Regions from separate parts of the Actinoplanes sp. NBRC 101535 genome, predicted to be linked through region 2. Evidence: predicted binding sites of a transcription regulator. Region 2 holds the regulator's gene; each other region holds the start of a gene.
The links. The regulator HrcA, encoded in region 2, represses chaperone genes, less so after heat shock. The targets are predictions, from matches to a motif close to GGTTNGCACNCTCNNNNNGAGNGTGCNAACC.
Positions count from the first base shown of each region.

Region 1 (9,472 bases), on a different contig from region 2:
GCAGCAGGTCGCCCTGGCCCGGCTGATCCTGGCCGATCCGCACACGCTGGTGCTGGACGAGGCGACGGTGCTGCTGGATCCGCGGTCGGCCCGGGACCTGGAACGGTCGCTGGCGGCGGTGGTCCGCGGCCGGACCGTGGTGGCGATCGCCCACCGGTTGTTCTCGGCGCACGACGCGGACCGGGTCGCGGTGGTCGAGGACGGCCGGATCGTGGAACTGGGTTCGCACGACGAGCTGGTGGCCAAGAACGGCGCCTACGCGGCGCTGTGGCACTCCTGGCAGGGTGAGGACCAAAAAGAGCGCGCCCCGCAGGACGCGCCCTTTCCGTGAGCGGACGATCAGTGGCTGTGGCCGTGACCGCCGTGGCTGTGGCCGCCGGCCGGGGCCGGAGCGGCCTCGACGGGCTTCTCCACCACGAGGCTCTCCGTGGTGAGCAGCAGGCCGGCGATCGAGACGGCGTTGGAGACCGCGTTACGGGTCACCTTCACCGGGTCGATGATGCCGGACGCGGCCAGGTCGACGTACTCGTCGGTGGCGGCGTTGAGGCCGTGGCCCCAGCCCAGCTCGTTGACCTTGCCCACCACGACGTAGCCGTCGTGGCCGGCGTTCTGCGCGATCCAGCGCAGCGGCTCCACCAGCGCCTTGCGGACGATGGCGACACCGAGGGCCTCTTCGCCGGTCAGGCCGAGGCCACCCTCGAGTTCCTTGGCGACCTGGGCGAGAGCGGCGCCGCCGCCGGGGACGGTGCCCTCCTCGACCGCGGCCTTCGTCGCGGCGATGGCGTCCTCGATGCGGTGCTTGCGCTCCTTCATCTCGACCTCGGTCGCGGCGCCGACCTTGATCACCGCGATACCGCCGCCGAGCTTCGCGAGGCGCTCCTGGAGCTTCTCGCGGTCCCAGTCGGAGTCGGACGCCTCGATCTCCTTGCGGATCTGCGAGACCCGGTCGGCGACCTCGGCGGACTGGCCGCCACCGTCGACGATCGTGGTGTTCTCCTTGTCGACGACGATGCGCCGGGCGCTGCCCAGCTGCTCGAGGCCGACCTGGTCGAGCTTGTAACCGAGCTCGGGGGCGATCAGCTCGCCACCGGTCGCGATCGCCAGGTCCTGCAGGATCGCCTTGCGGCGGTCACCGAAGCCGGGCGCCTTCACCGCGGCGACCTTGACGGTCTTGCGCAGCGCGTTCACCACGAGGGTGGACAGGGCCTGGCCCTCGACGTCCTCCGCCACGATGAGCAGCGGCTTGCCGGTCTGCAGGACCTTCTCCAGCAGCGGGAGCAGCTCCTCGATGCTGGAGATCTTCTGGGTGGTGAGGAGGATGTACGCGTCCTCCAGCACCGCCTCCTGCGACTCGGCGTCGGTCACGAAGTTCGGCGAGATGAAGCCCTTGTCGAACTGCAGACCCTCGGTGACGTCGAGCTCGGTGTGCAGCGCCGAGCCCTCCTCGACGGTGATGACACCGTCGCGGCCGACCCGGTCCATCGCGTCGGCGATCAGCTCGCCGATGGTGGCGTCCTGGGCCGAGATGGTGGCCACGTTGGCGATCGCCTTGTGGTCGGAGACCTCGACGGCCTTCGCCAGCAGAGCCTTGGACACGACCTCGCTGGCCTGGTCCATGCCCCGCTTGAGGCCGATCGGGTTGGCACCCGCGGTCACGTTGCGCAGGCCCTCGCGGACCAGCGCCTGCGCGAGCACGGTGGCGGTGGTGGTCCCGTCGCCGGCGACGTCGTTGGTCTTGGTCGCCACCTCCTTGACCAGCTGCGCGCCGAGGTTCTCGTAGGGGTCGGTGAGCTCGATCTCCTTGGCGATGGTGACGCCGTCGTTGGTGATCGTGGGCGCACCGAACTTCTTGTCCAGGACGACGTTGCGACCGCGCGGCCCGAGGGTGACCTTGACCGTGTCGGCGAGCGTGTTGACGCCGTGCTCCAGCAGGTGCCGGGCGTCGTCGGAGAAGCTGAGGATCTTCGCCATTTATGGTCCCTTCACGCACCAGCGCCCTGCCCCGAGTTATCGGAACAGGGCGCGAGCGCAATCAGTTAGGTCTTACTTCTCGATGACCGCGAGGACGTCGCGGGCGGAGAGCACCAGGTACTCCTCGCCGGCGTACTTGACCTCGGTGCCGCCGTACTTCGAGTAGAGGACCACGTCGCCGACCTTGACATCGAGCGGGACGCGGTTGCCCTTGTCGTCGATCCGGCCGGGGCCGACAGCGAGGACGGTGCCCTCCTGCGGCTTCTCCTTGGCGGTGTCGGGGATCACGATGCCGGACGCCGTGGTGGTCTCAGCCTCGTTCGCCTGAACCACGATGCGGTCTTCGAGCGGCTTGATCGCAACCTTGGTCGCGGTAGTCACGGGCATACCCTCCTGGGTACAGGTTTCGCCGACCTTGAGTCAGGCCGGTCAGATGCCTCATGCCACCGGGCGGGGCCGTCGTCGCGGGTGCCGGTCCGCCTGGTGCCTAACCGCACGGACGGGCCGTGCGGCTGGCACCCTCATGTTGAGAGTGCTAACGGGGAGACTATTCCGGATCTAGCACTCCGTCAACCAGAGTGCCAACACGTCACGCCAGGGAGAATGCCTGGTGTGACCCCTGAGCTGCTGCGCGTGCTGCGTTCTCCCGACGGAGAGAAAGCCCTGGCCACGGCCGACGAACTGGCCGGTGCCGACCCACTCGTGGCGGCCTCGGCCATGCGGTCGCGGGGCATCCCCGCGGATCTGGCCGCGGCCGCTCTGACCCAGGCTAGTTTGCGCGGGCGCGCGGCATGCAAGTTCGGCCCGGACGCCGCCCGGATGTTCTTCACTCGGGCCGGATGGGAGCAGGCGACGCGGTCGGTGGTGGCGGACCGGCGGGCGGCGCGCCTCGCGGATGCCGGGGTGCGGTCCCTGGTGGATCTGGGATGCGGGCTGGGCTCCGACGCGCTGGCCGCGGCCCGGCGCGGCATCCGGGTGTACGCCGTGGAGGCCGACCCGTTGACCGCGGCGATCGCGGCGGCCAACGCCGAGGCGGCCGGTCTCGCCGAGCTGATCACCGTCGAGTGCGCCGACGCCACCACGGTCGAGGTCGAGCGCTACGACGCGGTCTTCGCCGACCCGGCCCGCCGACAGACCGGCCGGGGGCGGGTGTTCAATCCGAAGTCGTACTCGCCGTCCTGGGACTTCATCGCAGGCCTGCCCGGCCGGGTCCCGCTGACCACGTTGAAGCTCGCGCCCGGCATCGACCACGATCTGCTGCCGCCGGGCGCCGAGGGCGAGTGGGTGAGCGTCGGCGGCGACCTGGTCGAGGCCGCGTTCTGGTGCGGCCCGCTGGCCGCGGCGCCCCGGCGGGCGACGCTGATCGGCGCGTCCGGCGAGGTCCGCGAGCTGACCGGCACCGGCGTCGAGGCGGCGCCGGTGGGCGCGGTGGGCGGCTACCTGTACGACCCGGATCCGGCGGTGGTCCGCTCGCATCTGGTGGCCGAGTTCGCCGCGACGGTCGGCGGTCGGCTGGCCGACCCGGAGATCGCGTATGTCTACACCGACGAGCCGGTGGACACCCCGTACGCGCGCCGGCTGACCGTCACCGACGTGCTGCCGTTCTCGCTCAAGCGTCTGCGGGCCCTGTTGCGCGAGCGGGGCGTCGGCCGGCTGGAGATCCGCAAGCGGGGCTCGGCGCTGGTGCCCGAGCAGCTGCGCAAGGATCTGAAGCTGTCCGGTCCGAATCCGGCCGGAGTGGTGCTGACCAGGATGAACGGCGCGCCAGTGGTGTTGTTGACCTCCGCGGCGTAACGGCGGTCACCAGGGGAGTAGCGTGCCCGCATGGCCAAGAAAGCGGCGGGCACCCCGGCCACCGTCCTGCTGATCAAGGAGCGGGTGGAGCACACCCTGCACCCGTACGACGTCTCGCCGGACGCGCCGAACTACGGCGCCCTGGTCGCCGAGGCGCTCGGGATCGAGCCGGGCCGGGTGTTCAAGACGCTCGTCGCCGAGGTGGACGGCGGCCTCGTGGTCGGTGTGGTGCCGGTGACCGGCGACCTCGACCTGAAGGCGCTCGCTCACGCGGCCGGCGGCAAGCGTGCCGTGCTCGCCGACCGGGCCGCCGCCGAGCGCAGCAGCGGCTATGTCCGGGGTGGGATCAGCCCGCTCGGCCAGCGCCGGCGCCTGCCCACCGTGATCGACGACTCGGCGACCGGCCTCGACCTGATGTACGTCTCCGCCGGCCGCCGTGGCCTGCAGGTGTCCCTCGCTCCGGCCGATCTGATCCGGCTGTCCGACGCGACGGTGGCGCCCATCCGATCCTGACTTGTCCCGTTATCTCGGGACTGTCCTTCGGGATCACCGCACAGCCGTGTTGCCGGATTGTTATCCCTGAGTACGGGATCGACGCTCGTTGTGCCTTGTGTTCCAGGCCACTACGGGAATACGTTGCCGGGCACAACAAACCGGTTCCTGATCCATCGGCGTCACCAGGGCGGCGGCGTTCCCAGGCAGCACGCACCCTGACAAATCCGAAATAAGGCTCCGGATTTACCCCCCGAAAGGACACAAGGAATGCGTAAGGGACTGTTCGCCCTTGCCGCGGTCGGCCTGCTGGCCACCGGAAGCACGGCCGCTTGCGGCAGCAACAGCGACAGTGACGAAGGCGGCGCCGAGGGCGGCTCGGCCGTCGGCAAGGTCGGCGTGATCCTGCCCGATACCAAGAGCTCCGCGCGGTGGGCTACCGCCGACGTGAAATACCTGACCGACGCCTTCAAGGCGGCCGGCGTCGAGGCCGACATCCAGAACGCGCAGGGCGACAAGACCCAGTTCCAGACCCTCGCGGACGGCATGATCTCCAGCGGCGTCAAGGTCCTGGTGACCGTCAACCTGGACTCCGGCACCGGTAAGGCCGTCCTGGACAAGGCCAAGGCCGCGGGCATCGCGACCATCGACTACGACCGTCTGACCCTCAACGGCGGCGCCGACTTCTACGTGTCCTTCGACAACGTCAAGGTCGGCGAACTGCAGGGCCAGGGCCTGATCGACTGCCTCACCGAGAAGAAGGCCGTCAAGCCGGTCGTGACGTACCTGAACGGGTCGCCGACCGACAACAACGCCTCGCTGTTCAAGCAGGGCTACGACTCGGTGCTCAAGCCGAAGTTCGACTCGGGCGAGTACCTCAAGGGCCCGGACACCGACGTTCCGGACTGGGACAACGCCCAGGGCGGCACCCTGTTCGAGCAGAACCTGACCACCAACAAGGACATCAAGGGTGTCCTGGCGGCGAACGACGGCCTCGGCAACGCGGCCATCCAGGTGCTGAAGAAGAACAAGCTGAACGGCCAGGTCCCGGTGACCGGTCAGGACGCCACGGTGCAGGGCCTGCAGAACGTCCTGGTCGGCGACCAGTGCATGACCGTCTACAAGGCGATCAAGGACGAGGCCGACGCCGCCGCCGAACTGGCGATCGCGCTGGCCAAGGGCGAGGCGCCCACCACCGCCACCAGCAGCGTGACCGACCCGGAGTCCAAGAAGGACGTCAAGTCCGTGCTCCTGACCCCGAAGTCGATCACCAAGGCGAACGTCAAGGACGTCATCGCCGACGGCTTCGTCACCAAGGAGGAGCTCTGCACCGCGGACTTCGCGGCGGCGTGCACCGAGGCCGGCATCAGCTGACCCAAGGCTGACGACCAGCCTGCGACAGCGACTCGCGACGGCGCCGTCCACGGATCCCGTGGGCGGCGCCGGAGTCGCTCTGTGTCACCCCTCCCGCTGTCGGCGGAGCCACGACGAGGTGGCGGAGCCGGGCACCACGGTCACCGGACGAAGGAGAACCATCAGTGACCGCGACACCCCTTCTGGAACTGCGCGGGATCGACAAGAGCTTCGGTCCCGTCCAGGTCCTGCACGACGTCGGACTGAACGTCTACCCGGGTGAGGTCACCGCCCTGGTCGGCGACAACGGCGCCGGAAAGTCCACGTTGGTCAAATGCATCAGCGGTATCTACACCATCGACGCCGGCACGGTCACCTTCGACGGTGACGAGGTCGCGATCCACAGCCCGCGGGACGCCTCGGCGCTCGGCATCGAGGTCGTCTACCAGGACCTCGCGCTCTGCGACAACCTGGACATTGTCCAGAACATGTTCCTCGGCCGGGAGAAGAAGTCCGGCCTGGTCCTGGACGAGGCCACCATGGAGGAGATGGCCGGGGAGACCCTGCGCAGCCTCTCGGTCCGCACCGTCAAATCCCTGCGGCAGCTCGTCGCCAGCCTCTCCGGCGGCCAGCGGCAGACCGTCGCCATCGCCAAGGCGGTCCTCTGGAACAGCCGGGTCGTCATCCTCGACGAGCCGACCGCCGCCCTCGGCGTGGCGCAGACCGCCCAGGTCCTCGAACTGGTCCGGCGGCTCGCCGACAACGGCCTCGGCGTCGTGCTGATCTCGCACAACATGAACGACGTCTTCGCGGTCTCCGACCGGATCGCGGCGCTCTACCTCGGCCGGATGGCCGCCGAGGTGAAGGCCGCGGACGTGACCCACTCCCAGATCGTCGAACTGATCACCGCGGGACGCAGCGGCGACCTCGGCCTGCCGGCCGAGAAGCCGGCCGAGTTCATCGACATCACGCCGGGAGAGGCGCCATGACCACGACGACCACCACGACCACGGCCGGCGGCATCCAGGCGGTCAAACCCACGGTCGCCAGCCACGTCCGCGATTACTGGGCGCGGGTCCGCGGTGGTGACCTCGGCGCCCTGCCGGCCGTCCTCGGCCTGCTCGTCCTCACGCTGATCTTCAGCGTGGCCCGCAGCGACACGTTCCTGTCCGCGCTGAACTTCGCCAACCTGTTCAACCAGAGCGCCCAGGTGGTCTTCATCGCCATGGGCCTGGTGTTCGTGCTGCTGCTCGGCGAGATCGACCTCTCCGCCGGCTTCGCCAGCGGCGTGTGCGGCGCGGTCCTGGCCATCCTGCTCACCAACGAGGGACTTCCCTGGTCGGTGGCGATCCCGGCGGCCATGCTCACCGGTGTGGTCATCGGTCTCGTGCTCGGTCTGCTGGTGACCAAGCTCGGGATCCCGTCGTTCGTGGTGACCCTGGCCGCCTTCCTCGGCTTCCAGGGCATCCTGCTGACCCTGCTCGAGGGCGGCAAGAACATCTCGATCACCGACGAGTTCGTCAACTCGCTCAACAAGTCGAACCTGTCGGTGACCTGGAGCTGGGTGGTCACCCTCGTCGGCGTCGCCGGATTCGCCCTGGCACAGCTCAACCGCTACCGGGCACGGGCGTCCCGCAACCTGGTCACCGAGCCGTTCGGCATCGTCGCGACCCGCATCGTGGCGCTCGGCCTGCTGCTGGTCGCCGGCACCTGGGTGCTCACCCAGGAACGGTCGATCAACCCGGCGATCAACTCGCTGAAGGGCGTCCCGATCGTCGTCCCGATCATCGCGGTGTTCATGGTGATCTGGACGTTCGTGCTCGGCCGCACCACGTACGGCCGGCACGTGTACGCCGTCGGCGGCAACACCGAGGCGGCCCGGCGCGCCGGTATCCCGGTCGACCGGATCCGCATCTCCGTCTTCGTCATCGGCTCGTTCATGGCCTCGATCGGCGGCATCCTCATCGTCAGCCGGGCCGGCTCGGTCGACCCGAACACCGGTGGCAGCAACGTGCTGCTCTACTCGGTGGGCGCCGCGGTCATCGGCGGCACCAGCCTCTTCGGCGGCAAGGGCAAGGTGATCAACGCGGTGATCGGTGGCGCGGTGATCGCGGTCATCGACAACGGCATGGGCCTGATGGGTTTCAGTTCCGGCCAGAAGTTCATCTTCACCGGTCTGGTGCTGCTGGCAGCGGCGAGCGTCGACGCGCTGGCCCGGCGCAGAGCAGCGGCAACGGGCAACCGATGAATCGAGCGCCGGCACGGGGGACGGTGCTCCGCTGATGCGTGCCGGCCCCAGTCAGGAAGAGGTACGCCGGCACAACCTGGGAACACTTCTGCGGTACGTGCACGTCCACGGCGCGACGTCCCGGGCGGAACTCACCTCCCGTCTCGGACTCAACCGCAGCACCATCGGGGCACTCACCGCCGACCTGATCAGTGCGGGACTGGTCAGCGAGGCGGTGCCGAATCGGATCCACCGGGCCGGGCGGCCGTCACTGGTCGTCCGGCCCGAGTCGGGCCGGATCTACGCGTACGCGCTGAGCATCGAGGTGGACCGGCTGCGGGCGGCCCGGATCGGTCTCGGCGGCCGGATCCTGGAGCAGTACGAGACCGAACGCCCACCCGGGATGACCGCCGAGGACGCGGTGCGGCCCCTGGCCCGCTACGTCCGGGCGATGCGCACCGGGGTGCCGGACGACGCCCGGTGCGTGGGCACCGGACTCGCGGTGGCCGGCATGGTCCGCGGCGAGGACGGCATGGTCCGGTTGTCCCCACCGGCCGGCCGGATCCAGGAGCCGGCCGGGGCGGCCCTGCGCGCCGAACTGGGCGATCTCGGACGGCTCACGGCCGGCAACCACGCCGACGTCTGCGCCCTCGCCGAACACGCCCGTGGTGCGGCGGTGGGCTGCGACAACGTCATCTACCTCTACGGCGACGCGGGTGTCGGCGCCGGGATCGTGGCCGGTGGCCGCCGGGTCACCGGGCACGGCGGGTACGGCGGCGAGGTCGGGCACATGGTCGTCAACCCGTACGGGCGGCCGTGCGGCTGCGGCTCGCGCGGATGCTGGGAGACCGAGATCGGTGAGCACGCGCTGCTGCGGCTGGCCGGGCGGACCGGCGACAGCGGCCGGGAGGCGGTACTCGGCGTGGTGGAGTCCGCGCAGCGCGGCGACAGCCAGGCCCAGCACGCGATGCGGCAGGTCGGCGACTGGCTCGGGTTCGGCGTCGGCAACCTGGTGAACATCTTCAACCCGGAGGTGGTCATCTTCGGGGGCACGCTGCGGGACGTCTATCTCGGTGCGGCGGCGCAGATCCGCAGCCGGCTCAACGGGGTCGGGCTCGCCGCCTGCCGGGAACACGTGCGGTTGCGGACGCCGGAACTCGGTCCGGACGCCGGGTTGATCGGGGCGGCCGAACTCGCCTTCGAGCATCTGCTCGGCGATCCGTTGCTGTCCTGAGTGGCCTGTCCTGACAAAGGCCTGATCACCCGAAATCCAGGGGCCATCGCGGAAGCTCTATGCTGCCCGCCATGCCCCCCCACCACCCGGTTCTGGACCCGGCCGTCGCGTACCCGAAGATCGCGGGACTGCGGACGGCTCTGGACGACGGTGACTGGCCGGCCTGCCGGGGACTGCTCGACCCGGCCGAGCCCGCGGAGCGCACCGCGCTGATCCAGGCCGGCGCGGACGAGCCCGGCTTGGAGGACTTCCTGCGCGGCGTGCTGCGCGCCGACCCGGCCGACGGCGCGGCCGGCGCCCTGCTCGGCCGGCACCTGATCAACGTGGGCTGGGAGGTGCACGCCGAGGAGCGCGCCGAGCCGGGCTGCCCGGAGTGCTTCCGCAAGGCCGAGCGGGTGCTG
Region 1 covers NZ_BSSY01000002.1:260,187-269,658, forward strand. The annotation lists gene QSK32_RS06245 (ABC transporter ATP-binding protein) at 1-331, shown strand, start outside; gene groL (chaperonin GroEL) at 340-1,971, opposite strand; gene groES (co-chaperone GroES) at 2,044-2,352, opposite strand; gene QSK32_RS06260 (class I SAM-dependent methyltransferase) at 2,575-3,765, shown strand; gene ybaK (Cys-tRNA(Pro) deacylase) at 3,796-4,278, shown strand; gene QSK32_RS06270 (sugar ABC transporter substrate-binding protein) at 4,528-5,631, shown strand; gene QSK32_RS06275 (ATP-binding cassette domain-containing protein) at 5,796-6,599, shown strand; gene QSK32_RS06280 (sugar ABC transporter permease) at 6,596-7,858, shown strand; gene QSK32_RS06285 (ROK family transcriptional regulator) at 7,893-9,071, shown strand; gene QSK32_RS06290 (hypothetical protein) at 9,143-9,472, shown strand, end outside.
Region 1: groES (co-chaperone GroES) is a predicted target of HrcA. The motif match lies at 2,482-2,512, and genes of this name have one in related genera.

Region 2 (9,472 bases):
CTGCACGGCCGCGGCCTGCGGTGTGAGGGCGGCGAGCGTGTGCGGGGTGTGCACCGTCGCGGCGTTGCGCAACGCGTAGAACCCCATCGTGGCCAGATAGAGGATCTTCATCCCGATCCCGTACGCGGCCACCGCCGCGACCCCGGAGCGCCCGACGACGGCGACGATAGCGAGCGCGCCGAGCATCCGGACCAGGAAGTCTCCCGCGATCGGCGCCCCGGTGACCGCAACTGATCGGACCGCCGCGCGCATCTCCCCCGCCGCGTCCGCGCTCTCCGCCCACGTCCGTCCCGCCGGATCCGTGGTCGTCGCCCGCGCCCCTCCCGCCGGGCCCACGGCCGCCGCACGCGCCCCTCCCGCCGGGTCCACGGTCGCCGCCCGCGCCGGGCCGCGGGTGAGGAGCCGGTGCAGCAGGAGCAGACCGAGACACAGGGCGATGCCGCGGCCGATGGCGGTGGCGACGGCCGCGCCCGTCACTCCGAGTGCCGGGAACGGGCCCGGGCCGTAGATCAGCAGCGGGTCGAGGACCAGCAGGATCCCGTTGGCGATCAGGGCCAGGCGCATCGGGGTACGCGTGTCGCCGTGGCCCGCGAAGATCCCGTCGACCACCTGCTCGGCGTAGAAGATGGCCAGCGCCGGGAAGAGCACCGCGAAGAACGACGCCGCCGCCGCGACAGCGACCGGATCGTCCAGGAACAGCCGGGCGATCGGCTCGCGCAGCACCCACCCGGTGATCACGACGACCGGGGTGATCACCGCGTAGATCCGCCAGCCGGCCCGCGCGATGATCCGCACCGCGCCGGTGTTCCCGGCGCCGAGCCGTGCCGAGATCAGCACCAGCATCCCGCCGTTGACCAGCAGGATGGCGCTGTGCAGCACGTTCTCGACCGTGGTGGCGACGGCGACGGCGGCCGCCGCGGACGAGCCCAGCCGCGCCACCCAGGCCACGTCGATGATCCCGGTGAGCACGCCGGAGAGCAGGGCCACATAGCTGGGGAACGCGAGCCGCAACAACCGCGACCGGTGATTCATCACTACCTCGTTTCGCTCTACCTCTAATCGAGGTACCTCGGAACGATATAGGTCTACCCTGGGACGGCACAAACAGGGAAGGGCGCGATGCTGGAGCTGTCGATCCTCGGGTTCCTCTACGACGAGCCGTTGCACGGCTACGAACTCAAGGAACGGATCATGGAGTTGACCGGGCACGTCAAGCGGGTCAGCGACGGCGCGCTCTACCCGGCGATCAACCGGTTGCAGGCGGCCGGCCTGCTGGAACGCCGCATCGAACCGGGCACTTCGGCGGCGCCCCGGCAGATGCTCTTCCTCACCGACGCCGGCCGCACCCGCCTGCTGGAACGCCTCGGCAACCCGGTACCGACCGAGATCACCGACCGGAACCGGTACTGGACGGTCCTGGCGTTTCTGCGCCATCTGCCGGATCGGGAGAAGCAGATCGACGTGCTGCGGCGGCGGCTCGCCTTCCTGGAGGGCCCGGTGACGTTCTTCTCCCGGGACGGCAGGCAACTCCGCCAGAAGGACATGGACGACCCGTTCCGCAGCGGGATGTTCGAGGTCGCCCGGGCCACCCGTCAGGCCGAGGTCGCCTGGCTGACCCGGGCCATCGACGAGCTCGCCTCCGACGAGCTCACCTCAGACGAGCACACTTCAGACGGGCACACTTCAGACGGGCCCGCCCAGGGCAGGCTCGCCTCGGGCGCGCTCACCTCACCAGCGGCCGAGACGCGCGGAGAGCACTGACAGGGCGGCCACCCCGGCGGTCGAGGTCCGCAGAACCGACGAACCCAGGCGCACCGCGGTCGCGCCGGCCTCCCGGAACGTGGCGACCTCCGGGTCGCTGATGCCACCCTCCGGGCCGATGACCAGCACGATCTCCCCGGCCGGCGGGAGGGCCACGCCGGTCAGCGGGTCGTCCGCCTCCTCGTGCAGCACGAACGCGGCGGCCGCCCCGGCGAGACGGGCCGCCACCTGCTTCGTCGAACAGTCCGGATCGCCGGTCACCACCGGCAGCCAGGAACGACGGGCCTGCTTGGCCGCCTCCCGGGCGGTGGACGACCACTTGTCGCGGGCCTTGACGCCCCGGTCACCACGCCACTGGGCCACCGACCGCGACGCCGCCCACGGGACGATCTCGTCCACGCCGGTCTCGGTCATCGCCTGCACGGCCAGCTCACCCCGGTCGCCCTTGGCGATGCCCTGCACCACCACCAGGCGCGGGTCGGCCGCCGGCTCGTGACAGCGCTCGCCGACGACCACGTCGACGCTGCCCTTGCCGACCGCGGTGACCTCGGCGGACGCGGTTCCGCCCCGGCCGTCGGCGAGGATCAGCGCCTCACCCACGCGCAGACGCTGGACGGTGGCGGCGTGATGCCCCTCCGGGCCGTCGAGCGTGAACGACGAACCACCGGGCAGACTCTCGACGAGGAACAGCGGCGCAGACACCCCCGCACGCTACCGAATCACCGCGGGACGGCCCGCAGAGCCAGGTCGATCGTGGCGTACAGGCTCTCCCTGCCGACACCGGCCGCCGCGTGCACGGCGTTGCCCTCGCTGACCACCATCACGTACCGGGCCAGCCGGTCCGGATCGGTGCCCTCCGGCAGATCCCCCTCGGCGACGGCCCGGGACAGCCGCTCGGCGAGCGCCCGCTCGCCGGTGAGCCGGCTCTCCGCCAGGAACGTCGCCACCCGCCCGTCGTCCGTGCCGCAGGCCAGCCCGCCCTGGATCGAGAGACATCCGGCGGGGCGGTCGCTGCGGGTGAGGGCGTCGGCGTTGGTGCGCAGGAAGGTCTCGATCACCTGGTACGCCGTCGGCTGCGCCAGCGCCACCCGGACGTACGCCATGTCGACCTCGGCGTAGCGGGCGACGGCGAGACGGAACAGGTCCTCCTTGTTGCCGAAGGCCGCGTACATGCTCGGGCGCTCGATGCCCATCGCGGCGGTGAGCTCGCTCAGCGAGGCGCCCTCGTATCCCCGCCGCCAGAACACCTCGACCGCCCGGTCCAGGGCGACGTCGGTGTCGAAGGCACGGGGACGGCCGCGCTTGCGCGTCGACTCTGCCATCGGTTCCGCCTCTCTCTCGTGACGCACCTCATTCTAACCGGCCGGTACAGAAATAGGACCGAGCGTGCTAGCGTTCCGAATTGCATACCGAGCAGTAAAGAATTTGGGAGTGATCGTCATGGGACTGGAGAACCTCGGCCGGGTCGGCGTCTGGAGCATGGAACTGCGCAACGCCGGACAGCCCGGGGTACGCGACGCCGCCGCCGAACTGGACGACCTCGGCTGGCACACGATCTGGCTCCCCGGACTGGACGGATCCGGGGTGCTCGACGACGTCGACCGGCTACTCGGCGCCGCCCCGCACAGCCGGGTGGTGACCGGCGTCCTGAACATCTGGGGGCAGTCCCCCACCGACCTCGCCCGGCGCGTCACCGCCCTGGACGCCGAACACGGGCCGCGGACCGTCACCGGCCTCGGCATCGGCAGCCCGGCCGGCGCCGCCGCGCACGGCCGGCCGTACGGCGACCCGGTCACGTCGATGCGGCACTACCTCGACGACCTGGCAGTCCCGGAGAACCGGCGGCTCCTCGGCGCGCTGGGGCCGAAGATGGTCGACCTGGCGGTGGCGCGGACCGCGGGATGGCACCCGTTCCTGGTCACGCCGGACTACATCGCCGCCGCACGGGACCGGGTCGGCAGCGCGCCGTTCCTCGCCCCGCACCAGGCCGTGGTGCTGGACACCGACCCGCGGCGGGCGCGCGCGACGGCCCGCGCCGGCATCGGGATGTTCCTCGGATTCCCGACCTACCGCGCCAACCTGCGGCGCCTCGGATTCGGCGACGACGACCTCGTCCCCGGCGGCAGCGACCGCCTGATCGACGCGCTGGTCGCCCACGGCACCGCCGAGGACCTGACCCGGCGCGTCCAGGAACACCGGGACGCGGGCGCCGACCACGTGGCCGTGCACGTCCTCACCGATCCGGCCACTCCGGGCCTGCCCCTCGCCGCCTGGCGCGAGCTGGCCTTCCTCAACCGCCACTTCGCCTGACCTGTTCGCCACTTCGCCCGACCTGTTCATCAAGGAGAGACATCATGGGACGACTCGACAACCGGACCGCGCTCGTCACCGGCGGCACCTCGGGCATCGGACTCGCCGCGGCCCGGGCACTCGCCGCGGAGGGTGCCCACGTATTCGTCACCGGCCGGCGTCAGGACGCGCTCGATGCCGCGGTCGCCGCGATCGAGCAGGAGACGGCGGCCCTGGTCGCTCGGGACCCGGCACTCGCACCGGCCGGGCGGGCCTCGACCGCCGTCGCTGCCGGAGGGCACGTCACCGGCATCCGGGCGGACGTCGCCGACCACGGCGATCTCGACCGGGTGATGGACGCCGTCCGCGACCGCGGGACCGGACTCGACATCATGTTCGCCAACGCCGGCGGGGGCGGGTTCGCCGCCCTCGAGGACATCACCTGGGAGCATTTCGCCGACACGTTCCACACGAACGTGGGCGGGACGCTCTTCACCGTTCAGAAGGCGCTTCCCCTGCTCAACCCGGGCGCCTCGGTGATCGTCACCAGCTCCAACATCGACGTGAAGGGTGCTGCGGCGTTCAGCGTCTACGCCGCGAGCAAGGCGGCTCTGCGCTCCTTCACCCGCAGCTGGGCCGCCGAACTGGCCGGCCGCCGGGTACGCGTCAACAGCATCGCCCCCGGCCCGATCGAGACGCCCGGGCTCAGCGGCCTGGCCCCCGACCCGGCCGCCGCCGAGCAGCTGCTCAAGCAGTTGGCCGCCGGTGTCCCGATGAACCGCCTCGGCCGCCCGGAGGAGATCGCCGACGCGGTGGTCTTCCTCGCCTCCGACCGGAGCAGCTTCATGACCGGCGCCGAGTTGTACGTCGACGGCGGCGCCAGCCAGATCTGACCCACCCGAGGCTGTCATACCGGCCACAGAACGCCTGAACTCCCACATCGGCGGCGGCCGCGGGGAGTTCAGGCGTACCAGAGGGGCGCAACCACTCACGCAGGTCGCCTCGGAGGGCTTCACGCTCTGGACGCGCCAGCGGCCAGTGAAGCTCTCCGAGGCCCTCGGCGGGAGCGACGGTCGGCACCCACCACCCCGCTACGACATCGGTCTTACGATTTTGATCAGTGCCCGTTGAAGGCGTCGCGCATCCGGCTGAAGAATCCGCCCTGCTTGCTCAGCTCGGCGATGTCCTCGCCGCGGGTCTTGGCGAAGTCCCGCAGCATGCGTTCCTGATCGGCGGTGAGCTTGGTCGGCGTCTTGACGTCGAGGTGCACGTAGAGCTCACCGCGGCCCTGACCGCGCAGGTGCGGGACGCCCTTGCCGCGGATGCGCAGGGTGCTGCCGGGCTGCGTGCCCGGTTTGACCTCGATGTTCTCCTCGCCGTCGAGGGTCTTGATGGTCATCCGGGTGCCGAGGGCGGCGGCCGTCATCGGCAGCGTCACCCGGCAGTGGAGATCATCGCCCTTGCGGGAGTAGACGTCGTGCGGGCGCTCGTGGATCTCGACGTAGAGGTCGCCGGCGGTGCCACCGCCGGGGCCGACCTCGCCCTGCTGGGCCAGGCGGATCCGCATGCCGTCCTCGACACCCGCCGGGATCTTGACGGTGAGCGAGCGGCGTGTCCTTATCCGGCCGTCACCGGCGCACGTCGGGCACGGGTTGGGGATCGTGGTGCCGTGACCCTGGCAGTTCTGGCAGGGGCGCGACGACACCACCTGTCCGAGGAAGGTGCGCTGCACCGACTGGACCTCGCCACGGCCGGCGCAGACCTCACAGGTGGCGAGGTGCGTGCCGGGGGCGGTGCCGGCGCCGGAACACTGGGTGCAGAGCACCGCGGTGTCGACGGTGATCGGCGCCTCGACGCCGAAGGCGGTCTCGACCAGGTCGAGCTCGAGACGCAGGATCGCGTCGGCGCCGGGCCGGGTGCGGGGGCGCGGTCCCCGGGAGCCACCACCGGCGGCGGTGCCGAAGAACGCGTCCATGATGTCCTGGAAACCGACGAACGGTCCGGCGCCCCCGGGGCCGGGCGCGCCGCCGCCGGGCGCGAGCGGGTCACCACCCAGGTCGACGATCTGCCGCTTCTGGTCGTCGGAGAGGACCTCGTAGGCGGCGTTGATGTCCTTGAACTTCTCGGCAGCCTCGGGGTCGGGGTTGACGTCGGGGTGGTACTGCCGAGCCAGTTTGCGGTAGGCGCGCTTGATCTCGTCGTCGGTGGCTTCCCGGCTGACGCCGAGAATTCCGTAGTAGTCCTTGGCCACGGGGTTTGGAGTCCTCAATGTCTGCGCGAATCCGTCAATTCTGTGCCAACAGGTCGCCAACGTACCGTGCCACGGCTCGAACAGTAGCGATGGTCCCGGGATAGTCCATGCGAGTGGGGCCCAGCACTCCGAGCCCCCCAACGATCGTCGCACCCGGTCCGTAACCGCTGCTGACCACCGAGGCGGACCGCAGGTTGTCGATCTCGTTCTCGTCGCCGATCCGGACCCGGGTGGTGCTGGGCTCCAGGTCGCCGATCAGCTTGAGCAGGATGACCTCCTCCTCGAGAGCCTCGAGGACGGGGCGCAACGTGCCCTGGAAGTCCAGCACACCCCCGCGTGTCAAGTTTGCCGTACCCGCGAGGGCGAGGCGCTCCTCACTGCGCTCGACGAGCGTCTCGAGCAGCACCGAAGCCAGACAGGCCATCGTCGCACGCCGCTCGGTGTCACACTCGTCCACCAGGGTCTGCACCAACGGTGGTGTGTCGGCGAGCCGCTGACCGGCGAGTTTCTCGTTGACCCGGCGGCGCAGCTCCCACACGTCGGTCTCCGGAACCGGGCCGGGCATCTCCACCAGTCGCTGCTCCACCCGGCCGGTGTCGGTGATCATGACCAGCATGAGCCGGGTCGTGGAGATCGGCACCAGCTCGAGGTGGCGGACGGCGGAGCGGGAGAGGCTGGGATATTGCACGACGGCGACCTGGCGGGTGAGCTGGGCCAGCAGCCGGACCGTGCGATGCACCACATCGTCGAGGTCCACGACGCCGACCATGAAGCGCTCGATCGCCCGGCGCTCGGCCGGACTGAGCGGCTTTATCCTGGTCAACCGGTCCACGAAGAGCCGGTAACCGGCGTCGGTGGGCACCCGGCCGGCGCTGGTGTGCGGCTGGCGGAGATAGCCCTCCTCCTCCAGCGCGGCCATGTCGTTGCGCACGGTGGCCGGGGAGACGCCCAGCTGGTGGCGCTCGACGAGGGCTTTGCTGCCGACCGGCTCCCGGGTCTCGACGTAGTCCTGGACGATCGCCCGGAGCACGGCGAGCTTGCGGTCATCCAGACTCATCCGGCTCCTCCCCTTGCTAGCACTCCAGTGGACAGAGTGCCAGTCTACGTCCCGGCGGGCGTCGGCGCGATGATCGAAAGTACGGATCCTCCACCGATCACAGGACGTCACGGATCACCGCATCGGCCAGCAGCCGTCCGCGGAGAGTCAGGACGAGTCGCCCGGCGGCGTAGGCACCGGGGTCCAGAAGGCCGTCGGCCAGCGCTTTCGCGGCGGCGTCCCGGTCCACCCGGCTCAGCTCGATGCCCTCGCGGAGGCGGACCCGCAGCATCACGTCCTCCATATGGCGGTCATCGTCGGTGAGCAGTTCCCGCGCCTGCGCCGGGGTCTCGTTCCGGTGAAGGCGCTGCGCGTACGCCGTCGGATGCTTGACGTTCCACCAGCGGACGCCGCCGACATGGCTGTGCGCGCCGGGACCCAACCCCCACCAGTCGGCGTTCGTCCAGTAAAGCTCGTTATGACGACAGTTACCGTCTTTTTTCGCCCAATTGGAGACCTCGTACCAGTCGAAACCGGCCGCGGTCAGTGCCTCGTCAGCGGCCAGGTAGCGGTCGGCGGCGACATCGTCCGAGGGATAGGGCATCTCACCGCGGCGCATCCGGGCCGCCATCCGGGTGCCGTCCTCGACGATCAGGGCATAGGCGGACACATGGTCCACCCCGGCATCGATCACGGTCTGCAGCGAGCGGTCGAAGTCGGCGGCGGTCTCGCCCGGGGTTCCGTAGATCAGATCCAGGTTGACGTGCTCGAACCCGGCCTCGCGCGCCTCCAGGGCGGCCTGCGGGGCGCGCCCGGCGGTGTGCCGGCGGTCGAGGAGGCGGAGCACGTTCTCGGCGGAGGACTGCATGCCGAGGGAGATCCGGGTGAAGCCACTTTTCCGAAGTTCCGACAAATACTTCAGATCGACGGATTCCGGATTCGCCTCGGTGGTCACCTCGGCGTCCGGCGCCAGGCCCCACGTCCGGTCGATGCCCTCCAGGATCCGGCCGAGATCACTCGCGCTGAGCAGCGTCGGGGTGCCGCCACCGACGAAGACCGTGTCCACCCGGCCGGGTGCGATCACCCGGGACGCCAGGGACAACTCGCGGAGGACGGTGTCCGCGTACTCGTCGCGACTCGCCCCTCCGCCCAGCTCACTCGCCGTGTAGGTGTTGAAGTCGCAGTAACCGCACCGGCTGGCGCAGAACGGGACATGGACATACACGGCGAAGCCGTTCTTGCCCACGTGCTGGGTTGCTTCGTCGGGGAGCGAACCGTCAGTGGGGACGGGTTCGCCGTCAGGGAGTGCGCCGGCCATCGGTCAAGCGTAGTTAAGGTTCCCGGCATGGATCTGGTCCGTACCGCCACCGCCGCCGGAGTGACCACTCTGACCCTGGACAGCCCGGCCAACCGCAACGCCCTGTCCACCACCCTGCTCAAGCAACTCCTCGACACCCTGGGCCGGACGGTCGGCGACCAGTCCGCCCGGGTCGTCGTCCTCTCGCACACCGGCCCGGTGTTCAGCTCCGGCGTCGACCTCAAGGAGACCGCCGCGGCGCGACCCGGCGACCGGCTCCCCGCCGAGATACTCGCCGACGTCCTGGCCGTGCTCTGGGAGTACCCCAAACCGGTCGTCGCCCGGATCGCCGGCCCGGCCCGTGCCGGCGCGCTCGGGCTGATCGGGGCGGCCGACATCGCGGTCTGCGACCGGGCCGCCACCTTCGCCTTCACCGAGGTGCGACTCGGGGTGATCCCCGCGGTGATCAGCGCGACGGTCCTGCCGCGGCTCGCGCCCCGGGCCGCCGCCGAGCTCTACCTGACCGGCGACGTCTTCGACGGGACACGGGCCGCCGAGATCGGGCTGGTCACCACCGCCGTCGAGGCGCAGGAACTGGACACGACCGTGGCGGGCTTCTGCGCGTCGCTCATCCGGGGCGGTCCGCTCGCGCTCGCCGGCACCAAACAACTGCTGCGGCGTACGCGTAACGACGGCATCCGCGCCGAACTGGCCGATCTCGCGCACCGCTCGGCCGGATACTTCCAGTCCGCCGAGGGCCGGGAGGGCGTCGCCGCCGCCCGCCAGAAACGCGATCCGGACTGGATACCGTGATCACTGGAGCGGGTGCTGCCGCTCC
Region 2 covers NZ_BSSY01000003.1:58,386-67,857, reverse strand. The annotation lists gene QSK32_RS09315 (MATE family efflux transporter) at 1-1,032, opposite strand, end outside; partial or broken gene QSK32_RS45455 (PadR family transcriptional regulator) at 1,120-1,341, shown strand; partial or broken gene QSK32_RS45450 (hypothetical protein) at 1,407-1,682, shown strand; gene QSK32_RS09305 (16S rRNA (uracil(1498)-N(3))-methyltransferase) at 1,729-2,463, opposite strand; gene QSK32_RS09300 (TetR/AcrR family transcriptional regulator) at 2,481-3,083, opposite strand; gene QSK32_RS09295 (TIGR03620 family F420-dependent LLM class oxidoreductase) at 3,202-4,071, shown strand; gene QSK32_RS09290 (SDR family NAD(P)-dependent oxidoreductase) at 4,116-4,943, shown strand; gene dnaJ (molecular chaperone DnaJ) at 5,168-6,301, opposite strand; gene hrcA (heat-inducible transcriptional repressor HrcA) at 6,336-7,358, opposite strand; gene hemW (radical SAM family heme chaperone HemW) at 7,456-8,655, opposite strand; gene QSK32_RS09270 (enoyl-CoA hydratase-related protein) at 8,683-9,447, shown strand.

Region 3 (9,472 bases), on a different contig from region 2:
CCGGATCGAATACCTGACGGTCCAGTGGCTGAACCACTACCTCAAGGGTGACGGTGACGCGCCCGGCGACGACTTCACCTGGTCCCGGGTGGCCGGCTACAGCGCCACCGACCGCGGCCTGGTCACCAACGGCTACTCCGCGGGGGCGTACCCCGGACTGGGCGGCACCGGCTCCACCGAGGTGACCCTGACCGGTGAGGCGCAGCAGATCGCCAACCCGCCGAACGGCAACCCGGGCGCGATCTCCTCGCTGCCCGGCCTGACCAGCCGACTGTCCTCGCTGCTCAGCGGGGGTGTCGCCGCCGACGTGCCGGGGCAGAACGCGAGCTTCCCGTCCGCCGCGATCACCGGCGCGATCGAAGCGGGCGGCGCGCCCACGGTCCGCCTGCGGGTCGCCTCGCCGACCGGTGAGGCCACCGTCTTCGTCAAGCTGTACGACGTCGACCAGAACGGTGCGTCCACGCTCAGCGCGGGCCTGGTCGCCCCGGTCCGGCTCACCGGCCTGCCCGCCACCATCGACCAGGCGCAGCCGGTCACCGTGACCCTGCCGGCGATCGTCCGGCGGATCGAGGCCGGCCACACCCTGAAGGTCGTCGTCGCCACCAGCGACCAGGCCTACCTCACCCCGGCCGCCCCGGCCGTCTACGCCGTCGCGGTCGACCCCGTGCTGACCCTGCCGACGCTGGCCGGCACCCGGATCGCCGACGCCGGCACCATCTGGTGGTGGGTGCTCGCCGGCGTGGTCGGGGCGATCCTGCTCGGACTGGCCCTGATCCTGCTGATCCGCCACCTGCGGCAGCGCCGCCGGGAGAGCACCGTCACCGAGGAGTACGCGGACACCCCGCTCGCGGTGTTCGGGCTGCGCAAGGCGTACGGGGACGGCTTCGTGGCGGTCCAGGAGATCAGCTTCACGGTCCAGCGCGGCCAGGTCGTCGGCCTGCTCGGACCCAACGGCGCGGGCAAGACCACCACGCTGCGGGTGCTGATGGGCCTGACCCAGCCGACCAAGGGCGAGATCTACGTCTTCGGCCACCGTCTGGTTCCGGGCGCACCCATCCTGTCCCGGGTCGGCGCGCTCGTCGAGGGCCCCGGCTTCCTGCCGCACCTGAGCGGCTACGAGAACCTGAGGGCGTACTGGCGGGCCACCGGCCGGCCGTGGGAGGACGCCCGGTTCGACGAGGCGCTGGAGATCGCCGGACTGGGTGACTCGGTGCACCGCCGGACCCGCAAGTACAGCCACGGCATGCGGCAGCGTCTCGCCATCGCCCAGGCCATGCTCGGCCTGCCCGAACTGCTGGTGCTCGACGAGCCGACCGACGGGCTGGACCCGCCGCAGATCGCCGAGATGCGCCGGGTGTTGCAGCGGTACGCCACCGACGGCCGGGCGGTGCTGGTCTCCAGTCACCTGCTCGCCGAGGTGGAACAGACCTGCACGCACGCGGTGGTGGTCAACAAGGGCCGGATCGTGGCGTCCGGCCCGGTCGGCGACATCGTCGGCGACTCGCCGTCGGTGCAGGTCGACGTGACCGACGTGCCGGCCGCGACCCGGGTCCTGGAAGAGCTGGGCGTGACCACGCTCGGCACCGAGGGCACGAGCGGACTGATCGTGGACACCAACGGCACGCCTCGCTCCGAGGTGGTCGCCTCGCTGGTGGGCGCGGGCATCGGCGTGGAACGTCTGGTGCCGCGCCGGCGTCTCGAGGACGCGTTCCTGGCCCTGGTGGGCGACAATTCGCGGGGAAGTGGAGACCGATGAGCGCCTCGGCGGCGACCGGCTACAAGGCGTCACGCACCATGCCGATCTGGGCGGAGGTGCGGCGTCAGGCGTCCCGGCGGCGGACCCAGCTGGCCCTGGGCTTCATGGTGCTGCTGCCGGTGATCATCCTGCTGGCCTTCGAGTTCGACACCGACCGGCGCGACGACGACGGCGGTGGCGGCGGGGGCGCGTTCAGCAGCCTGGCCGACCTGGCCACCTCCGGCGGACTGAACTTCACCCTGTTCTGCCTGGCCGTCTCGTCGAGCTTCCTGCTGGTCGTGGTCGTGGCGTTGTGCTTCGGCGACACGGTCGCCAGCGAGGCCTCCTGGGGCAGCCTGCGATACCTGCTGGCGATTCCGGTGCCGCGGGCACGGCTGCTCGGCGTCAAGCTGATCGTGGCCGCCGGATACTCCCTGGTGGCGCTCTTCCTGCTGGCCGGAACCGGGATGCTGCTCGGCACGATCCGCTACGGCTGGGGTCCGCTGGGCAGCAGCATCGCGGCGGAGATCCCACCGGGTGAGGGTGTGCTGCGGCTGCTGGGCATCCTGGCGTACTTCGCGGTCACCCTGCTGGTCGTCGCGGGCCTGGCGTTCCTGCTGTCGGTGCTGACCGACGCGGCGCTGGGCGCGGTCGGCGGCGCGGTGCTGCTCTGGATCCTGTCCAGCATCCTGGACCAGATCGAGGCGCTCGGGACGATCCGCAACGCGCTGCCGTCGCACTACAACGACGCCTGGATGGGGCTGCTCTCCACCCCGATCCAGACCGAGGACCTGGCCAAGGGGGCGATCTCCGCGGTCGTCTACGCGACGATCTTCTGGTCGGTGGCGTTCTACCGCTTCACCCGCAAGGACGTCACCTCGTAAATGCGTTGACCCCGCGGTCCGGGACTTCGAAGATCGAGCGCGATGCCGAACTTCGAGATCCGGGCCGCGCGGTCCGGTGACGCCGCCGGGGTGGTCGCTCTCCGAGCCGAGATCCACCCTTATCTGGTACGCGGTGAGCACGCCACCAGGCACACCATCACCGCACCGCCGACGGCCGAGCAGTGGGGTTGTTTCGTGGCGGTCCGTGCCGGCGAGGTGGTCGGCTGGGTGGCCGGCCTGCGCAATCTGGGCTCCGCCGAACCGGACTTCGGCCAGATCCTCCAACTCCAGGTGCACCCGTCGTATCGGTGCCGGGGCATCGGCGGCGCCCTGTTCACCGCGGTCACCGATCATCTGCGTTCGATCGGCATCCGCCGCACGGCCGCGCTGACCACCCCGGAGGCGCTCGACTTCGCCCGCCGCCGCGGCTTGGAGCCGACCCGCGAGGTGCGCTACTCCGCCCTCGACCTGAGCCCCCTCGTCTCCCCGCCGGTGCCGCCCGTGGGGATCCGGCTCGTTCCGCTGATCGACATCTCCGCCCACGATCTGTATGCGGCCGACCGGCTGGCCACCGCCGACGAACCCGGTGACACGCCCACGGCTCCGATCCCGTTCGACTCGTGGCGGCAGGACGTCTGGGACAACCCTGATCTGGATCGGTCCGCGAGCACGGTTGCGATGGCCGGGGACGACCCGATCGGGTACTCCCTGATCCTGCGGGACGGTCACCGCGCCTGGTCCGACATGACCGCCACCGTTCCCGCGTTCCGGGGGCGTGGCGTGGCTCTGGCGGCGAAGACGGCGGCTCTGCTGCGGGCGGCCGAACACGGGGTGACGGTCGCCTACACCGCCAATGACGAGTCCAACGTCGCCATGCTCGCCGTCAACGCCCGTCTCGGCTACCGGCCGATCGCCCGCCAGTTCTCCGGCGTGATCACCCTCTAGTCAAGGTTCCTGCCCGGCATCCGCGTGGTGATGTGCGGCGCTGAGTGCGGCTGAGGTCACCATGCGGATGGGCTTCGTGCCCTTACCACGGAACGTGTCTGGGTTTTTCGGGCGTCACCACTCACGCAGGCCGCCCGGTGGCTCTCGCGGGTTGGACGCGTAGCGGCCAGCGGGAGTCGCCGGGCCCTCGGCGGGAGCGACGGTCTGTACCCACCACCCCGCTACGACATGGTTCTTAAGCTTTTGAAGTGTTTTGCTCGTATTTTGGCGCTGACCGTCGATAACTCGCTCACACCTCGGGAATCATCTTCGAGGATCCCGAGAGGGCGTCGTAAGGTGGCGGTAACAACTGAATACCTCATCCAGAGGGGCAGAGGGATACGGCCCGACGAAGCCCCGGCAACCACCGTGCATGTCTCGATGACGAGGCCGCGCGCGGCAGGTGCTAATTCCGTCCCCGTTTCGGCAGGTCGCCGCGGGGAAAGATGAGAGGGAAGGCCTCGATGACGTCTGCCGTCAGTGCACCTGTCTCCACCGAATCTCCGGCCCGTGGGCTGATCTGCCGCGCGTGTGGTGCCGAATACCCGCTCGCCGCGCAGCACGCTTGTTACGAATGTTTCGGCCCGCTCGAGGTCGCCTATGACGAGGCGGCGCTCGCGCGGGTGACCCGGGCCCAGATCGAGGCGGGTCCGCAGAACATCTGGCGCTACGCCGGGCTGCTTCCGGCCGGGCAGAACCCGGACACCCGGGTGACGCTCGACCCCGGTCTGACCCCGCTGGTCGCCGCGCCCGCGCTGGCCGAGGCGATCGGTCTGAGCGCGCCGCTGTGGGTGAAGGACGACTCGCAGAACCCGACGCACTCGTTCAAGGACCGGGTCGTGTCGGTGGCGCTGACCGCCGCCAAGGAGCTGGGCTTCAAGCGGTTCTCGTGCGCCTCGACGGGCAATCTGGCCAACTCGGTCGCCGCCCACGCGGCCCGGGCCGGGGTGCCGAGCATCGTCTTCATCCCCTCCGACCTGGAGCAGGGCAAGATCATCACCACCGCGGTGTACGGGGGTGAGCTGGTCGCGATCGAAGGTTCCTACGACGACGTCAACCGGCTCTGCAGTGAGCTCGTGGAGACCGACGAGTTCGAGGACACCGCGTTCGTGAACGTGAACGTCCGTCCGTTCTACGCCGAGGGCTCCAAGACCCTGGGGTACGAGGTCGCCGAGCAGCTGGGCTGGCGCATCCCGGCCCAGGTCGTCATCCCGATGGCGTCCGGTGAACTGCTCACCAAGGTGGACAAGGCGTTCAGCGAGCTGGTCGAGATCGGACTGGCCACGGCGCCCGAGGGCGGCTGGACCGTGTTCGGTGCGCAGTCCGAGGGCTGTAACCCGATCGCCGTCGCCCTGCACGCCGACACCGATGTGATCACCCCAGTGAAGCCGACCGGCATCGCCAAGTCGCTCAACATCGGCGACCCGGCGGCCGGCCCGTACGCGATCGAAGCCGTCAAGCGCACCGGCGGCTGGATGGACTACGCGAACGACGACGAGATCCGCGACGGCATCCGGCTGCTGGCCGAGACGACCGGCGTGTTCGCCGAGACCGCCGGCGGCACCACGGTGGCGGTGCTCAAGAAGCTGGTGGCGAGCGGCAGGCTGGACCCGTCGAAGGAGACGGTGGTCTACAACACCGGCGAGGGCCTGAAGACGCTCGACGCGGTGGCCGGCCAGGTTGGACCCACCCACACCATCAAGCCGTCGCTGCGCGGCGCCCGCGAGGCCGGACTGCTGGGATAGCTGTCCGTAATCGGTGTCCTGCCGGTTGTTGAAGATTCCCTCCTTCGAGGACTTGCGGGGCGTCTAGAAAAACGTGCAAGATGCATGCGCGGGAGGACGCGACGCCGTACGAGGCCCCTCACCTGAGCTTGGCGACAATCTCGAGGGACCCAACGACCCAGTGCTGACCCAATGGCTACGTGCCAGGAGGTGCTGTGCGTCCGTCCTCCCGACCAAACTTCAGCCATGTGCGCAGCGGCAGATCCTCGGGATAACCGCCCTCGCGCAGGCCGGCCCGCTTCTCGAAGACGTTCCGGGCGCCGAACGACGGCGTGACGCAGATCGAATACCCGCAGGCCAGCCAATAGGCCGGCCAGAACAGTGGGCCCAGGATCGCGTACTGGGCCGTGTGGTGGGTCTCGTGGGCCAGCAGGGCGGATCGTCTGTCGTCCAGCAGCCACTCGGCGCTGTGCCTCGTGATGATCACTGAGCCGACCGTGAAGCAGGATGCCGCGGGCGTCCGGAAGCGGTAGTTCTCGGCGATCAGGATGCCGTCCGGGGCCCTTCGGATCCGTGAACCGGCGGCGACGGCGATCAGTAGGCCGGCGGCGGTGGTGCCGTTCAAGGTGTTGACCACGCTTCTGAGGCGATTTTTCATGCTTTACGGCGCATTTGTAGCTCGGTGAGCTCCGGGACGGTCGGGTGCGGCAGGCGGACACCGGTGTCGGCGAAACCCAGTTTCTCGTACGCCCGGACGGCCCGGTCGTTGCCGACCACCACCTCGAGCATCAGCTCGTCACGCCCGGACGCCACCGACCAGTCGGCCACCGCGTCGACCATCTGCGCCAGCACCTTGCCACCCCGGTAGGCCGGGGTGAGGTAGACCGCGAAGACCACCGTGCAGCCCGGCTCGTCGGCCAGGGTGGTGCCGCCGGCGTGCCCGATCAGCGGGCCGCCCGGGTCGGCGATGAACTGTGCCGTCCCCGATCCGAAGGCCGCCTGCACGATCCGCTGCCGGTAACTCTCGTGCGGCCGGGCCGCGGCCTGGGCGAGCGTCTCCAGGAACGCGAGCGGACTGTCCGCGAGCATCTCCAGGCGCAGGGCTCGCATCCGTCCCGCGTCCTCCGGGGTGACCCGCCGAACCGTCCAGTTGTCCATACCGTACTCACTACCGCTCCCAGTGCCGGGCGGCAACCAGGTTGACGTAAACCGAACTTTTCCCGCCCCTGTTCGGAGGGCGTCGCACGCCTGAGCTGGGCGTTCAAGATCTTTGCAGGGAAACCGAACACGGCTCGCGAGTTTCGCGGGAAGATGGGCTTCCTTGCACTCGGCCTGGGGGAGTGCTAAACAAGTGATTGGCACTCGCGCCACGTGAGTGCCAGCAGGTCGGGACGGTGGGGTTCCGTCCGGGGCGTTGCCATCGGCGCTTCGGCACGAAACCGGTCGTCGCGGGCTTTCCGGCTCGGCCTGAGGACGTCACATCGCCAGGTGGTGACGTCCACAGACGTTCCTCAACATGCGGAGAGCGGGGCCGAACAGGTCCGGCTGCCGCGGGATGTCCGGGAGGACAACGCCGTATGGCCAAGATCATCGCATTCGACGAGGAGGCTCGTCGGGGCCTCGAGCGCGGCATGAACCAGCTTGCCGACGCCGTCAAGGTGACGCTCGGCCCCAAGGGCCGCAACGTCGTCCTCGAGAAGAAGTGGGGCGCCCCCACGATCACCAACGATGGTGTGTCCATCGCCAAGGAGATCGAGCTCGAGGACACCTTCGAGAAGATCGGCGCCGAGCTGGTCAAGGAGGTCGCCAAGAAGACCGACGACGTGGCCGGTGACGGCACGACGACCGCGACCGTCCTGGCGCAGGCGCTGGTCCGTGAGGGCCTGCGCAACGTCGCCGCCGGCGCCAACCCGATGGCCCTGAAGCGGGGCATCGAGGCCGCCGTGGCGAGCGTCTCCGAGGGCCTGTCGCAGCTGGCGAAGGACGTGGAGACCAAGGAGCAGATCGCCTCCACCGCCTCCATCTCCGCCGGTGACTCCACGGTCGGCGAGATCATCGCCGAGGCCATGGACAAGGTCGGCAAGGAAGGCGTCATCACCGTCGAGGAGAGCAACACCTTCGGTCTCGAGCTCGAGCTCACCGAGGGCATGCGCTTCGACAAGGGCTTCGTCTCGGCGTACTTCATGACCGACGCGGAGCGTATGGAGGCCGTCTTCGACGACCCCTACATCCTGATCGCCAACAGCAAGATCTCCGCGGTCAAGGACCTGCTGCCCGTCCTCGAGAAGGTCATGCAGTCGGGCAAGCCGCTGATCATCATCGCCGAGGACGTCGAGGGCGAGGCCCTGGCGACCCTGGTGGTCAACAAGGTCCGTGGCACCTTCAAGTCCGTCGCCGTCAAGGCCCCGGGCTTCGGTGACCGCCGCAAGGCCATGCTGGAGGACATCGCCATCCTGACCGGTGGCGCCGTCATCAGCGAAGAGGTCGGCCTCAAGCTCGACGCCGCCGACCTGACCCTGCTGGGCTCCGCCCGCAAGGTCGTCATCACCAAGGACGAGACCACCATCGTCGACGGTGCCGGCAACGCCGAGCAGATCCAGGGCCGGGTCAACCAGATCCGCGCCGAGATCGAGCGCTCGGACTCCGACTACGACCGTGAGAAGCTGCAGGAGCGTCTGGCCAAGCTGGCCGGCGGCGTTGCGGTCATCAAGGTCGGCGCGGCCACCGAGGTCGAGCTCAAGGAGCGCAAGCACCGCATCGAGGACGCCGTTCGCAACGCGAAGGCGGCCGTCGAGGAGGGCATCGTCCCCGGCGGTGGCGTGGCGCTGGTCCAGGCCGGCAAGACCGCGTTCGACAAGCTGGACCTGTCCGGCGACGAGGCCACCGGTGCCAACATCGTCAAGGTCGCGCTCGACGCCCCGCTGCGTCAGATCGCCGTGAACGCCGGCCTCGAAGGCGGCGTCGTGGTGGAGAAGGTGCGCAACCTCGAAGCGGGTTGGGGCCTGAACGCCGCGAACGGCGAGTACGTCGACCTCCTGGCCGCGGGCATCATCGACCCGGCCAAGGTCACCCGCTCGGCGCTGCAGAACGCCGCGTCGATCGCCGCGCTGTTCCTCACCACCGAGGCCGTCGTGGCCGACAAGCCCGAGAAGAACCCGGCCCCGGCCGGCGCCCCGGGCGGCGGTGACATGGACTTCTGAGTCCAGTCGTAAGGCATGACGGAGGCGGGCCGCTCTTTCGAGCGGCCCGCTTCCTGTTTCGCCCCGTTCCTGCGCTCGCGGTCGTTCTGCCACGCCGTCACCCGCGCTTATCCCGTTGCCGTTGCCGCTGGCTGTGTTGTGCCTTTCCGAGCCGCTCGGGATGTCGTGCTTTCCGTGTCGTCGTCTTTCGCGCATCGCCTACACGCCGCGGGCGAGACGGCCGATCCCGCCGTGCATGACGGTTGACCGAACCAACCGACGGCTGGCCCTGTTCATGACAGCTGACCCTGTTCACGACGGCCGGCCTTGTTCACGACGGCCGGCCCTGTTCACGACGGCTGGCCTTGTTCGACGACGGTCGACCGGGCCAGACGACGGTCGAGCTGGTAATCAGCCGTAGGCGGAGCCGAACCGACCAGGAGCCGCAGATGACGGCCGGGCCGGTACTTCCGTTCCTGGCGATTGAGTTTTTCCTCTTGGAGAGCCGTAGCGACGGCTTAGCCAGCCGAGCCGTGGTCCACGGTCTTTCCGTGGGTCGAAGGCAGCCATGAAGTGCGGCTGGGCGTCCCGGGCCGTCGTCCATGGTTCATCTGTGGGTCGAAGGCAGCCATGAAGTGCGGCTGGGCATCCCGGGCCGTGGTCCACGGTCCATCTGTGGGTCGAAGGCAGCCATGAAGTGCGGCTGGGCACCCCGGGCCGTCGTCCACGGTCCATTCGTGAGCCGAGAGCAGCCATGGGACACGGCCGGGCGTCCCGGGCCGTCGTCCATGGTTCATCCGTAAGCCGATGGCAACCGTGGCGTACGGCTGGCGACCGCGAGCCGTCGTCTGCGGTCGTCTGACGCCGGCAGGCGGCGGTCGGATTGTTCCCGCCGTTACTGGTGGTTGAGCTGTGCCTCCCGTAGAGCCGTGGCTGACGGTTCAGCTGGTCGAGCCGTCAGCCACG
Region 3 covers NZ_BSSY01000026.1:37,232-46,703, reverse strand. The annotation lists gene QSK32_RS41605 (alpha/beta fold hydrolase) at 1-1,756, shown strand, start outside; gene QSK32_RS41600 (ABC transporter permease) at 1,753-2,619, shown strand; gene QSK32_RS41595 (GNAT family N-acetyltransferase) at 2,662-3,564, shown strand; SAM riboswitch class I at 3,920-4,056, shown strand; gene thrC (threonine synthase) at 4,068-5,348, shown strand; gene QSK32_RS41585 (hypothetical protein) at 5,524-5,964, opposite strand; gene QSK32_RS41580 (GNAT family N-acetyltransferase) at 5,982-6,485, opposite strand; gene groL (chaperonin GroEL) at 6,905-8,527, shown strand.
Region 3: groL (chaperonin GroEL) is a predicted target of HrcA. The motif match lies at 6,681-6,711, and genes of this name have one in related genera.